3 regions of the Brevibacillus sp. AG genome follow, and region 2 is predicted to be linked to each of the others. Evidence: predicted binding sites of a transcription regulator. Region 2 holds the regulator's gene; each other region holds the start of a gene.

Region 1 (4,814 bases), on a different contig from region 2:
CCTGTTATTTACCGGAAACGAAAAACATCCTTCTTGCGCTCACTCGCTCATTCGTTTTTCGTAGTCAAGGATGCCTTCGTACGTCAACCATTCCGGCTTCTGCCCTTCAGTGAAGGAATTATGAATCTCCTTCATCCTCTCGATATGCTCCTTCACGCTCCCCCCGCACAGACGGCTCTTGTTCCTGTTTCCATACCCAAGATAGTAGTCACAATCGCTTCTTAACCTGTCCAGCATCATGTAGTTAAACCTGTGCGGGTTCTCTGCATACTTCGTCTTGAACACCACAACCAAGTCGCTCTTGATTGGAGAACACGGTTCGCCGTCGAAGTCGTTCCCACAGCTATACAATGCGGGCGTGTCGCACTTACCAAGCTCTATGTCCTTCCATAGCGAACCCGTTTCGATGCACTTATAGACGGGTCTGTCCCAGTCGTCAACAGCCATGTATTCCATCGTTCTTACGTTTGCCGTTGCTTCCATTCTTACCAACTCCATTCGTTTGTTTTAGGGGTAGGCTCCCCAATGGGATACAAGTCAATTAGACTCCCGTTCAACTCAATAATCCGAATACCCATATTTTCTAACTTCATTTGCCCACAATAAGAACAACGTTCATTATTAAAAAAGGCAGCAGTTGAAAGAGCTTCCCCTCATTTATCGAATGGACCATGCCAGAAGATTTCTTCGATCGTAGTTTCCACACTATCGAATAGGTTAAGAATGCTTGAATAACCATGCTGTTTAGCGTAACTTTTGAATTCCGCTAGAATCGCACAATATATCCATCGACTTGCTCCATTAGGGTTTACATGCGAGGGTATACGCCCTAGATTCTTTTCTGCTATTTGTTTACCTACTTTTAGCACTTCGTTTCTAATTCGAACCTGTTCAATATCATTCATGGCTGCACCTACTTCATCAAGAATGAGAAAAGCCTACATAATTGAAAGAGCCATTTAAAAGACATCAACTTGAGTAAAAATCTTCATTAAGTCTTGTAAAGTAGGTACATAAACATCTTTAATCTCCAGCTCAATTACATACTCAGCATGATAGATTTGAATACCGGCATAATGATCAGCAATGCTTGCCTCACTTCCGTTCTCATTCTCCGTTCTCGTATAGATAATCACATTATTATGCTCAGAGAGTGTGAATGAATCATCTCTATAGTCCGTGACAACGTTATAGCAGCTTAATACCTGAAGAAGTACTTCGGGGATCTCTTCCGGGCTACTAATCCCGATTGTTTTAACTTCTTCAAATATAATCTTGGTATGAGAATCTTCAGTACCGTTTAGTCTATATCCGACTCCCTTTTCCGCATGATCAAATTCCACTTGTTTTACGATGGAAAGCTCTACTTGTTTAAAACCTTGCATATGAACAGCTCCTTCTCCTAATTCTTTTTGATCTAAGCACTAATCCAAAACAAATAAGCAAGAAGACAAAATTTATCTTCTTGCTCGCAATTCACAACGTTCTACTTAGTACGATACAAAGGCTTGCTATACTTTCTCCCTCCTTAATAAAGTTCACCTAACACCTTTTTGGACAATAAAAAAACGACCTGAAGGTAGCACAATGGAAATCCATTCATGCGACCAACAGGTCGATTCATTGAACCCGATCTCTATCGGGTGAAAAGGCACATAGGCATTCGTTAACAAAAAACACTTAATACTCAATACATCTATAATATACCATGCTTCCATTTTCAATGAAAGCAATAACACCCTACAATAATGATCTCTATCTTATACCTATTATGCTGAGTGAGCTGTGGTGCGCTACTTAGTAAGAATAAACTTGGGTATCCAGGTAGGTTGTTCCAATGCTATTCGAAAGGTGATCATTTCGTGAGTCCTACAATGATCGGACATATTGTACTTCAGTTACTTGTAATGGCCACCGATCTTCCGAGCTCGTTCTTTCGCCTGACCTGATTCTAACAACGAGGAGGCTCTCAAGATAGCAGCAGTACCATATCGGTCCCGGATATCATCCATGGCATGGGCTAAAGACTGTCTTTTCACATTGTCTGTAAACAAATTCAATTGCAGGACGTTATCAGGGACAAGTTGACCGAGATTGACACCAATACTGCGTACCGGAGTTTGTTCCCAATGGCGATTAAAAAGGAAACAGGCAGCCTGGTATAATGTCATAACATCATTCGTCTGCTCTGTGAGCTTCATTTGCCGATTAAAACCTGTTCCTGCAACCAAGTCAGCCCCTCGACAACCGACAGTCAGAACCGATCCCATTAATTCTTTGCTCCTCGCACGTCTACAGACTTCCTCCAGGAGCTCCAATAGAATTGTCTTTATGTCAGCAAAGGTGTGAAAATCTCTAGGGAGCGTTATCTGTTGGCCGATTCCTTTTTGTACATCATACGTATCCATTGAGACAGGAGAGTCATCGAGGCCATGTGCTGTACGCCATAGAACCTCGCCATTTACTCCCCATCGACGAGCTAATATTTGTGGTGAGAGCTCCGCTAACTCTTTGATTTGATAAATTCCCATGCGATGGAAATGACGTTTCATTCGAGAACCGACACCAAACAACTTATCGATTGGTAACTTCCAGAGTGTATTGGAGAGCTCCTCCTTCTTTAACCAGAAAACACCCTCTTCATTTTTCTTGGCGAAATTGTCACACGCCATTTTCGCGAGCACCTTGCTCGTCCCAATTCCTACCCTACAGTTGACTCCGGTCTCCATCCATACACGCTGCCGAATCTGTGCGGCCATCTGCAACGCATCACCAAACAGGTGAACACTGCCCGTTACGTCAAGAAACTGCTCGTCTATTGAAAACGGCTCTACCAAATCGGTAAATGACTCGAAGATCCTTGTAATCTGCATCGATCGTTGAATGTACACTTCCATGCGTGGTCGTATCACTACAAGCTGCCGACATTTTTGCTGAGCTTGCCATAACGCTTCAGCTGTAACAACCCCATATGATTTTGCGATTGGGCATGCTGCTAAAATGATACCGCTTCTTCTCTCTGGGTCTCCAGCAACAACAACAGGTTTATTTCGAATTTGTGGATTAGCAGCTTTTTCTACACTCGCATAAAAACTTTGCATGTCGATTAAAAAAATGATTCTCTTTTTTAATCCGCTCATAAAATACACCCCTAAAATAAGATCGTACGTTCGCATTTATTAATCAGTATATCAAACATACGTTCTTATTATAAGTGCTTTTTTAGCAGTTAATTGTATTGGCCATTAGTCCCTGTAAAAAAGATGTAACAGTTTATTGGACATTAAAAGACATCCCTTCGGATTCCTTTGTAATGGGTTTGGATCACCATGTGTAGAAGCTGGGAAATCAAATCCTACTCCTTTATTATGTCTTTATACAACTGATAAATAGGGTAATCCACATAAGTATCTCGCTTTTGCTGATCCATTCTTCCATAAGCCATTTTTGCTTCAAGTTTACTTTCTAGCAATACGCTAATGCAGAAGTGTAAATCTAAATATGCTTCATACTTAAATTGTGTCTTCAGTTTAATTAATGATTCCATTTCATCTAAAGAAAGTTGTCCGTTCTTTCGTTTTCTTATTTGGTTTAAATTAACATTGATAATAGCTTTGTTAAATTCGTTGTATGCCGGGTACCTTTCGTCACTGTAAATCATATAGATATGCTCTGCGGTATCCAAGAAGATACTGTCATTAGTCAAATCATATGCCCTAATACATGTTATACAAAACTCATTTGTTAATTCAAAAGCGGAATCATTTCTATAAGGATCAATCTGATCAAAAGAAGCACGTAATATCTCATGATTAACATTTAACCCAGCAACTAGGTCATCTAGTGGCATAAGGGCATAAATACTATGTGGAAACTCATCCTCCCCATCTACTACCAACTTGCATGGCAATTTAATTACTTCCTCGGAGAATGCATTCACGAGTTTCTTCTGACCTGAGTTCGTGCAGTAAAAAACGATCCACCGGTCGCCAACTTTTAATCTATGCATACAACTGTCGGTTAGCTCATTGATGCCATCCCAATTTGCGCGTAGTATGACATTAACCAATAATCTAAACATTTCTTTTAAACTTGGGGTAGAGTCATCTTCAGTAATTATCGTGTTTTCGTTAATATCTAGAAGGGTGAACACCTTCAGTACATTTACATAGAGCTGATAAGATTGTTCCAAATCTTCAATAGTTTTCTTTAAATCTCCAATATAATGATTCAATGAAAACTCTGAACCTGCTAAGTTAATAGTCTTACCTGTAAGTAAATTTTTTATTAGAGGGATGACTTTCAATTGGGTAGGTAAAGAGTGAAATTTTAAGAATCTTAGCGAAAAATTACTGGTAAATTTCTTATCGAAAGCAAATTCCAGCACATCATCTATCACTAGCCTAATTGTATTCTCTTCCTCTGTTGATTTCACATAGTATGTGTATGTTGTACCATCAATTTCGATATTCTCATCTGTTTTAGTAGTCACTGAAGAAATGCGCCCGATATCTAACGGAACTTTTAAAGTATCAATGATTCCATAAAGCGTCCAGTCATGATCAAAGATATTGCTCGTCGCTTCATTGTGAGGATTAAAAGTTACGCTAGAGAAAGTAAAGCCACCTGGGTATGCTTTATCTGGAATAGGTTTGTTTTCGATAAGCACTTTAGGCTGATTATCTCTTTCTTTTAGGAATCTTCTGCATATCTCTTGTAAAGAAGTTTCGTAAAGAGGCCTGAGATCGATACTTTTGCTTTTTTGTTCTTTGATTTCGCAAAACTTAATGATTTTCGCTAACTCAACCGGTAAT
Region 2 (4,814 bases):
TGTTCACTGACTCCATGTATTTTTTGATAGGCGTGACAAAGAGTATTTTCTACATCCGTAGCCATTCGACTTCCATCCCCACATATATAAAGGTGGGCACCGTCATCTAGGTGAAGCTTAAAACAAGATAAACAATTTATAAAAATCCCGTATTTTTTATTGAATACGGGATTTTTATTTCCTGAATTTTAATAAGCTGGACCGATACCTTAACGAGACATTAAATGAAAAGCCTACATTCAAGCAGTAGAGATTGGCTCTTTGCTCGAAGATTATTCCTTTCGCAGCAGTTGAACTCTTTGTCGTAATTCCTGGTCTGTTAACGGCTCCAATTGCAACAAAGCCTCGTATGGATCATCACCCGGGATATGAAAGTATCGAGCAAATGCAGGCTCTGTCTTGATGCCGCTTTGCTTCAGAGTCCTGATATGTTTATACGCATCCAAGCCTCCTATGTCTAACAATCGTGCTTCGATGTCCATATGACGATAGGCGTTTTGCTTTTCGACAGCTACCTGTTGAGCAAACAATTCAAACCAAAAGCCAGCTGTGAAAAACGAGATAACGCACGTGGGAGTACTATTTACATCTAAGTGTGTCACTTCAAATCCGGGCAAGCAGCCAAATGCTGTACGAACAGCCTGCTCAAACTGCTCCAGATCATGACTCTCGCAAATAATATCCAGATCGCTTTGCACAACATCAATGTCCAATGGGATGGTTCCGGCAAGCACTGGGTGGTAATCGGATAGTACTTCCATGATGTTCGTCTGTTGAATCGCTTCCAACGCTGCTTTTTGGCGAATCGTCCCTCTGCCCAAGTAGGAGAGATCATGCCAATTTCTCATGAGACTACCTCCATGTCTGCTTTCTTTTAAAATAGTTTAGACAAAAGTGAATAAGTACGCAACGAAATCGATAATCACTCGTATACCTAAATGAAGGGAGTGTAGTAGATGGAAATATTTTTGTGGGTAGTGGTTGTGTTATTGTTCTTGCTAAGCATCGCAGGAATTTTCTTACCCGTTTTACCTGATACGATATTACTGTGGGCGGGCTTTTTGCTCTATCACTTTTTCATTGCAGATCCGGGAGCGGGATTGCCGGCATCCTTTTGGTGGGGAATGGTCGTTCTAAGCATTCTGCTTTACGGTGCTGACTTGCTGACAAATATGTACTTCGTAAAAAGGTACGGAGGGTCCAAATGGTCGTCCATCGCTGCTGCGATCGGTATTATCCTCGGGATTTTCGTTTTCCCACCGTTTGGTATGCTGATCTTGCCGTTCGTATTCGTCGTTCTTGTAGAGTTGATGGTACAGAAGCAGTCGATGGAGAGAGCAGTGAAAGCGGGCGTAGGCTCACTGATCGGATTTTTGGGTAGTGCAGTCGTAAAAGTCATCTTGCAAGTTACGATGATCATCTGGTTTTTTATCGCCAGATAATAGACAGAAAACAAAAAGGACAGCCTCGGCTGTCCTTTTTTACGTGGGAACTAGTGAATGAGTCGATAAACACCGATGACTTTACCGAGAATAGTGACATGCTCCAGGATGATCGGTTCCATCGTGGCATTTTCCGGTTGGAGACGGAAGTGATTCTTTTCTTTGAAAAATCTTTTAACGGTCGCTTCGTCTTCTTCTGTCATGGCTACGACGATGTCACCATTGTTGGCTACGTGCTGTTGGCGAACAATGACGTAGTCTCCGTCGAGAATCCCGGCATCAATCATACTGTTCCCGGAGACGCGCAGCATATAGACCTTGTCAGAAGTCACGATATTGTCTGGAAGCGGGAAGTACTCTTCTACATCCTCAATGGCAGTAATCGGTTGTCCAGCGGTTACTTTTCCGATTACTGGCACACGGACGACAGAGTCTTCGAAATTGTCTTGAAAACGATCTTCATCTGATAGCAATTCGATGGCACGAGGTTTGGTAGGATCTCGACGAATGAGGCCTTTTTTCTCTAAGCGTGCCAAATGCCCATGTACAGTTGAGCTGGAAGCTAGTCCAACTGCCTCCCCAATTTCACGTACAGATGGCGGATATCCTTTATCACGAACTTCCTTTCGTATGAACTCGATGATGGCTTGTTGTCTACTCGATAATTTTGACATAGAAAGACACCCCTGATTTCTCGAACATATTTTCCTATATTATACCATGGGAGCTTGCGTTCGACAAACATAAGTTCGATTCATCGTTGACATGAACATATGTTCTCATTTATTATGAGGCTACAAGTGATCAGAACGTATGTTTGCGAGGAGGCTATCATTATGAATTCATTGACAGTACGTAATCGTTTCGAGAAAAAAGAAGAACGTCGTGTTCGTTTTGGTATCACGAGAGGACAAGCTCTCTTGTTTCTTATTACATTTACTCTCTTTTTTTACCTGTTAACCGAACTAGTGTTTGCTTCTTCGCCAATGGAGGAGCCACAAGGCATAGAAGTAACTGTACAATCTGGAGATAGCCTATGGTCGTTAGCTGTTCAATACAATACAGATCAGATGGATGTTCGGGACTATATAATAGAAATTAAGGATGCGAACGGTTTAGAGAGCAACAGGATTTACCCAGGTCAGACTCTCATCCTTCCTGATACTCCGTAAGTGTTCGGCTGTCTTGCGGGATCATTCGAATGTGGTATAATGAAGCGGCACTACTACAGAGTGGGAGGAACCAGCAGTGGTATCTGACGCAGAAATTAAACGCATCAACGAATTGGTCAAAAAATCGCGCGAAGAAGGTTTGACCGAAGAGGAAAAGCTCGAACAAAAAGCATTGCGCCAAAAGTACATTGACGCCGTTAAGCTTTCATTGAGAGCAAATTTGGATTCCATCCGTTATGTGGAAGACCTTGAAGAAAATAAGCCAAAACAGTAAGATAACAATTACTGATACGACAGACATCCTCGCTTGACGCTAGGGTGTCTTTTTCTGTGACATACATAAGCTGTGATAGCCAGGGAGGGAAAGCGATGGCGTGGATAGCTGTGGCGGTTGGAGGAGCAGTTGGCTCTCTTTTGCGCTACCTATTGTCTTTGCTCGCGAATCAGCCGGGATGGCCGTGGGGAACCTGGATCGCCAATGTTTGTGGATCTTTGATCATCGGCATCTTGTTCGTGCTGGGGAAAGAACGTGGCTTTTTATCTCCGACACTCTACCTCTTATTTGCAACGGGGGTCATGGGAGGATTTACGACTTTCTCAAGCTTCTCCTTGGAAGTAGTCTCTTTTTGGGGAGAAGGCCAACTGTTACGTGGCACTTTGTACGCTCTGCTTAGTTTGGGAGTCGGTCTACTTTCTTGTGCGGTTGGAATATGGTTGGCCAGGCAATGGTCCTGAGTCGTTCAATGACACGATACATGTGAGGGGGAATGAATGTGAGTACACAGCATCGTGATTATGAATTGGAACAAAAAAAGCTGGATGAAACAATTTCAGCGATCGACGAAGAAATGGAGCAGCTTCGCAATGATATTCGCGAGGCAACAGATGATTATGTCAAACAGGTTGTTAACTATAAAAAGGCTAAGGAATTGAGCTACCTGGAAGATCAGGGTCGAGAGAAGCCATATTTCGGCAGAGTGGATTTCTTGAAAGATGAAATCTACGAGCTGGATGAGGTCTACATAGGAAAACGGGGAATTGTACGCAGCGATACGTTTGATTCTGTCGTCGTGGATTGGCGCGCGCCTATCGCCAGTCTTTATTATTCCGGTGAGAGCAAAGAAGCGTTTTACCGGATGGGACGCGAGATCGTGCGTGGTGAAGTTCGACTAAAGCGTAATTTTGCGATCGAAGACGGAAAGATCGTCGGCATCTATGATGGAGCGGTAAAAGAAACGATTAACCGCGAGATGGGGCATCCCGACGAATTTTTGCAAGAGGGCTTCATTGATGAATTCTTGGCAGCCAATCTGAATCAGGCAAACGATAGTAGGCTAAAAGACATCGTCGCTACGATTCAATCCGAGCAAAATGATATTATCCGAGCGGAAAAAGAACGGCCGATTGTTGTGCAAGGAGTAGCGGGGAGCGGAAAAACAACGATTGCTCTGCACCGACTCTCTTATTTGATTTATAACTACCAGGATTCCATGATGTCCAAAAAGTTCATGGTTTTTGCACCTAACCGGATGTTTCTTACCTATATATCCGAGGTTTTGCCTGAGCTGGGAGTCGATGATGTTCAACAGTCTACTTTTGTAGATTGGGCAGCGCGTCTTGTGAAGCCTCTGCTGCCAAAAGGATGGAGAATCGTGAGTCCTGATAAGCCTCTTCAATTGTTCTTCGAAGAGGGGCAGGATGAGCGCCAGCAAGAAATGACACGAAACAGGCTTCGCTTCAAAGGATCGCTCGCTTGTCGGGAGGCCCTGGAGCAATACATTCGGCATATCGTCGAAACAAGAATTCCTTTCAAGAAGCTCAGCTTTTTATACAACAAAACGAAGCAAGTATTTTCAATTCCGGGTGATTTTATTCGCCAATGCTTCTTGGAGCAATTCGCCAATATGCCGTATCATCGGCGGGTAGAAGCGCTTCGCAAGCATTTGAAACAAGAAATGAACAAGCAATTGTTTGCCCATTTGCGAGAGCGAAAAGTCGATTTGGACAAAGAAGGCTTGTACAAATTCGAGAAAATGCTGGAGCAGATACTAGATACGTACCTGACTTCGTTTCCGAGACTGGAAATCTTCGCAGCTTATCGCGAGTTGATTGCTGACGAGGAATTGCTGCGCAAGCTCGTACCTGCTGACATTTCAGACGAAGTTGTCCGTGATGTGACTCAGTCTAGCGCTGCATTGTT
Region 3 (4,814 bases), on a different contig from region 2:
AACAATCGTAAGCAGGCGCTGGTGCTTTCTGGCAGCCATGTATTCTCCAACGATTTCGGGATGGCGCCGGGGATGGCGATCCGTCATGACAGTAGTACGTTCGTGCTGTTACCTGGACCACCAAGCGAGCTGTATCCAATGGTGGAGAATTACGTGATGCCTTACTTGAACGATTTGCTCCCAGAAAAACAAGTGTTTCATTCTCATGTACTCCGGTTCTACGGAATAGGCGAATCTGCCTTGGAGGAAAAACTGCTCGATCTGATCGAAAAGCAGGACAATCCAACGATCGCGCCATACGCCAAAGAATTCGAAGTAACGCTGCGGATTACGGCAAGAGCTGCTACAGTCGAAGAAGGGGAAGCCCTAATCTTACCTGTAGAAAAAGAAATTCTCAGCCGTGTTGGCCAGTATATGTACGGGATGGGTGAGAATTCGTCGCTGCATGATGTGCTGGTTTCTGAGCTAAAAAAGAGAAATGAGACGATTGCTTGTGCAGAAAGCTGCACAGGAGGAGCAATTGCCTCGTTGATTACCTCTGTGCCGGGAAGCTCGCAAGTGTTTCGTGGAGGGGTAGTCTGCTACACCAATGAAGTGAAAAATCAGTTGCTCGAAGTACCTGATTCCATTTTGCAAACAGATGGGGCAGTCAGTGAGAAAACAGCTCAATTGCTGGCTGAACATGTACGAGAAAAGCTGGGGGCTACTTACGGGATTTCTGTTACGGGAGTGGCTGGACCCGATCCTTCCGAGGGCAAGCCTGTTGGCCTTGTTTACGTAGGGATCGCGGCAGAAGGAATGCCTACAGTTGTAAAAGAGCTGCGCCTTGCCGGAAGAAGGCATGCAATCGTTGGGCGTGCCGCTAAATACGCGTTGTTTTATGCGCTGCAAATGCAAAAAGAAAGGTGATTTTTTTCATGACGATTTTTTCCGATTTTCCTTTACATAAATCTATTCTGCAAGCGATTCACGATATGGGCTTCGAGGAGCCATCACCGATTCAGGCAGCTTGCATTCCAAAAGTTCTGGATGGCGGAGACCTGATTGGTCAAGCACAGACAGGTACTGGTAAGACTGCTGCATTCGGGATTCCACTTGTAGAAAAGATTACGCCTGCCAATCGTGTACAAGCGATCGTGCTGACCCCAACTCGTGAGCTGGCTATCCAGGTTGCGGGAGAGCTCTTGCGCATCTCGAAATATAACAAAGTTCGTACGCTGCCAATCTATGGCGGACAATCGATCGGACATCAAATTCGTGCACTGCGCCAAGGTGTACAAATCGTTGTAGGTACTCCTGGCCGTGTTATGGACCACTTGCGCCGAAAAACATTGAAGCTGGATAACGTACATACACTCGTTTTGGATGAAGCGGATGAAATGCTGGACATGGGCTTCATCGAAGATATCGAAACGATCATCACACATATGCCGGAAGAGCGTCAAACCTTGCTGTTCTCTGCGACGATGCCGCCAGAAATCAAGCGTTTGGCTACCCGTTACATGAAACAACCGCAAACGATCGCGGTTAGCCGTGAAGAAGTAACGGCACCATTGATCGAACAGGTATACTACAAAGTGTTTGACCGTAACAAAGTAGAGAGCCTCTGCCGCATCTTGGACAGTGAGGATGTCGAGCTGGGTATCATTTTCTGCCGCACTAAGCGCGGCGTAGATGAGTTGTCCGAAGTGCTGCAATCCCGCGGATACCTTGCGGACGGATTGCATGGTGACTTGTCACAGGCACAACGTGACAAGGTCATGAATGCGTTCCGTGAGGGCTCGATTGAATTCTTGATCGCGACTGACGTAGCAGCACGCGGTATCGACGTAGGAAACGTCTCTCACGTAATCAACTACGATATTCCACAAGACTCTGAGAGCTACGTACACCGTATTGGCCGTACTGGTCGCGCAGGTCGCAAAGGAATTGCGATGACGCTGGTTACGCCGCGTGAAGTAAGACAAATGATGTTTATCCAAAAGCAGACAAAAGCACAAGTGCTCTCTCGCAATGTTCCTTCCTTGGAGGAAGTGGCTGAGCGCAAACAAGAGCAATTGCGTGAACAATTGACTAGCCTTTTGGAAAGCGATGCAATCGCGGATATGTATCAAAAAGTAGCGGATGCTCTCGTAGGTCAATACCCGGCTGAAAAAGTAGCAGCTGCTGCATTGCACCTGGCATTCCATACCGAAGCGGGACAAGGGCAGGAAGTAGAAGCGTACAACTTTGGTGAGACAGGCGCAGCAAAAGGCATGGTTCGCTTCTTCCTGAACGTAGGCCGCAATGCGAACATGAAGCCACAGGATCTGGTACGCGAGATCTCTGAATCTGTGGGTATCCCAGGAAAATCAGTAGGTCGCATCGACATTTTCGAGAACTTCACATTTGTTGAGGTTCCGGAAGAGGTAGCGGCATTCGTATATGAGTCACTGCGTCAAACACGTATCAACGGAAAACGAATCAATCTGGAGCCTGCAAAGCCTCGCGGAGCGAAGCGTTCCTAATTAGAGAGTATTACACAAAGCAGTCATTTCTCTGGGAACAACCAGGAAATGGCTGCTTTTTTACGATGCGAATATTTGTTCGTAAAAAATACTTGGCAAACACTTCTGTCTCGAGGTATGATGAAGACAAGCAAAAGAGATGCGAAAATTGAAAGGGTGTGTACCATTTGTCAGATCGTCGCGCAGCTTTGGAGAGTGCATTGCGTCAAATAGAAAAGCAATTCGGAAAAGGTTCCATTATGAAGTTGGGAGAAGTATCCAACATCCAGATTTCTACGGCTTCTAGCGGTGCACTTGCTCTAGATATTGCACTTGGTGTGGGTGGGTTCCCACGCGGACGGATTGTTGAGATTTACGGACCAGAGTCTTCTGGTAAAACAACAGTAGCGCTTCATGCCATCGCAGAAGTTCAAAGACAGGGTGGACAAGCTGCGTTTATCGATGCTGAGCATGCCTTGGATCCGGTTTACGCTGCGAAGCTGGGTGTGAACATCGATGAATTGCTGTTGTCCCAACCAGACACTGGTGAGCAAGCTTTGGAGATCGCGGAAGCACTGGTGCGCTCTGGTGCGGTAGACATTATCGTAGTCGACTCCGTTGCGGCACTCGTACCAAAAGCAGAGATCGAAGGCGAGATGGGAGATTCCCACGTAGGTTTGCAAGCACGCTTGATGTCCCAAGCACTCCGCAAGTTGTCCGGCGCCATCAACAAGTCCAAAACGATTGCAATCTTCATCAACCAGCTTCGTGAAAAAGTGGGAGTTATGTTCGGTAACCCAGAAACAACTCCGGGTGGACGCGCTTTGAAGTTCTACGCGAGTGTTCGCTTGGACGTTCGTAAAGCGGAATCTATCAAAGTTGGCAACGACATTTTAGGAAGCAAGACGAAGATCAAAGTCGTCAAAAATAAAGTAGCACCACCATTCAAGGTTGCTGAAGTGGATATCATGTACGGCGAAGGTATTTCCAGAGAAGGTAGCATTCTCGACATCGGTTCCGAGATCGATGTGGTACAAAAGAGTGGCGCATGGTACTCCTTCAATGAGGAGCGTCTCGGCCAAGGTAGAGAAAATTCGAAAGTCTTCCTGAAAGAAAATCCGCACATTGCATCGCAGATTGAAACAAAAGTACGCGAATACTTCAGCCTAAACCCTGGTTCTGTTCCAGAAGGTGAAGCAGTAAATGACCCAGAGCAAGATGAAGAGCCTACATTTGATCTGGAGTAATGAAGAGTAGAAGAGCAGCCTGTCGATGAGACAGGCTGTTATTTTAGCTTTGCGAAGGAGTGAATCATCATGAAGAGCGGCCTGATCACTGCCGTTCATCGAGATATCAAACAAAAGCAACGCTACCATATCGATGTCGAAGGCGAGTATGCCATTACCGTACACGAAGACATACTGGTAAAGTACAACCTATTTAAGGGAACAGAATTAGATGAAGCTTTTTGCCGAGAAGTCCTGATAGCAGAAGAAAAGCATAAAGCGTATTTAGGTGCATTGCGATATCTCGGCATACGCCCGCGAACAAGCAGTCAGCTGCATTCCTATTTGATAGAAAAGGGATTTTCGCCACAGATTGCAGAAGAGATATGCCAGCGCTGCAAGGATCACGGCTACATCGATGATGAAGCATTTGCGAAGCAATGGGTAGACGAGCGATTGCGTTTGAAGCCGAGGAGCCCGTATATGCTGCGTATGGAGCTTACCCAGCGTGGAGTGGACAGAGCGATTGTAGATGACGCAGTACGTGGCGTGTCTAGGCAGGCTGAACTAGATGCTGCCCGCGCATTGATAGAGAAGAAGGCGCGGCGTATAGAGGGTGCACCGAACCCCGATGAAGAGCGCAAGCTGCTATCTATGCTGATGCGCAAGGGATTCTCCCATGCGATCATTCAACAAATGCGTGAAGAATTGCGTCATAGAAGCGATAGTTAGGGCCAACTCTATTTGCATGATCTTGACAATTCTTGTTCACAAATAATAAAATAGGTTTGTATTTACTTGGTGTATCATAACTTTTGTGATTTGCTCACTCGTTGCCTATGAAACAACTGAAAAACCGTGCGAAAGCTGTACGGATTCAGCGGACCGAGTAAATCGGTCTTGTTTTTTAGCCGAATGTTCAAATGTGAGAGCACTCCATGGAAAACAAATGCTTGGAAAGCGGGGAGATGTCTTACAATAAGGAGGTGAAACGAAAAAGCCTATGGATCCTATAATTACTGTTGTCATTGTGCTCGTTGCCCTGCTGATCGGCTTGGGTGCAGGCTACTTCACTCGTAAATCGATTGCGGAAGCGAAGATC

What was found. The regulator LexA, encoded in region 2, represses DNA repair genes until DNA is damaged. The targets are predictions, from matches to a motif close to CGAACATATGTTCG.
Region 1: a site for LexA is predicted at 3,193-3,206, ahead of dinB (DNA polymerase IV). Genes of this name have one in related genera too.
Region 3: a site for LexA is predicted at 2,576-2,589, ahead of recA (recombinase RecA). Genes of this name have one in related genera too.

The regions. Positions count from the first base shown of each region.
Region 1 covers NZ_JAQMYO010000018.1:43,387-48,200, reverse strand. Annotated here, with positions in the region: gene POF51_RS29755 (LPD11 domain-containing protein) at 40-483, opposite strand; gene POF51_RS29750 (hypothetical protein) at 960-1,385, opposite strand; gene dinB (DNA polymerase IV) at 1,899-3,140, opposite strand; gene POF51_RS29740 (DUF4365 domain-containing protein) at 3,356-4,814, opposite strand, start outside.
Region 2 covers NZ_JAQMYO010000001.1:1,178-5,991, forward strand. Annotated here, with positions in the region: partial or broken gene POF51_RS32140 (hypothetical protein) at 1-110, opposite strand, end outside; gene POF51_RS00010 (DUF4269 domain-containing protein) at 273-848, opposite strand; gene POF51_RS00015 (DUF456 domain-containing protein) at 957-1,442, shown strand; gene lexA (transcriptional repressor LexA) at 1,493-2,116, opposite strand; gene yneA (cell division suppressor protein YneA) at 2,279-2,614, shown strand; gene POF51_RS00030 (DUF896 domain-containing protein) at 2,691-2,888, shown strand; gene crcB (fluoride efflux transporter CrcB) at 2,984-3,349, shown strand; gene POF51_RS00040 (HelD family protein) at 3,388-4,814, shown strand, end outside.
Region 3 covers NZ_JAQMYO010000002.1:707,987-712,800, forward strand. Annotated here, with positions in the region: gene POF51_RS08645 (competence/damage-inducible protein A) at 1-909, shown strand, start outside; gene POF51_RS08650 (DEAD/DEAH box helicase) at 918-2,507, shown strand; gene recA (recombinase RecA) at 2,675-3,733, shown strand; gene POF51_RS08660 (RecX family transcriptional regulator) at 3,803-4,444, shown strand; gene rny (ribonuclease Y) at 4,716-4,814, shown strand, end outside.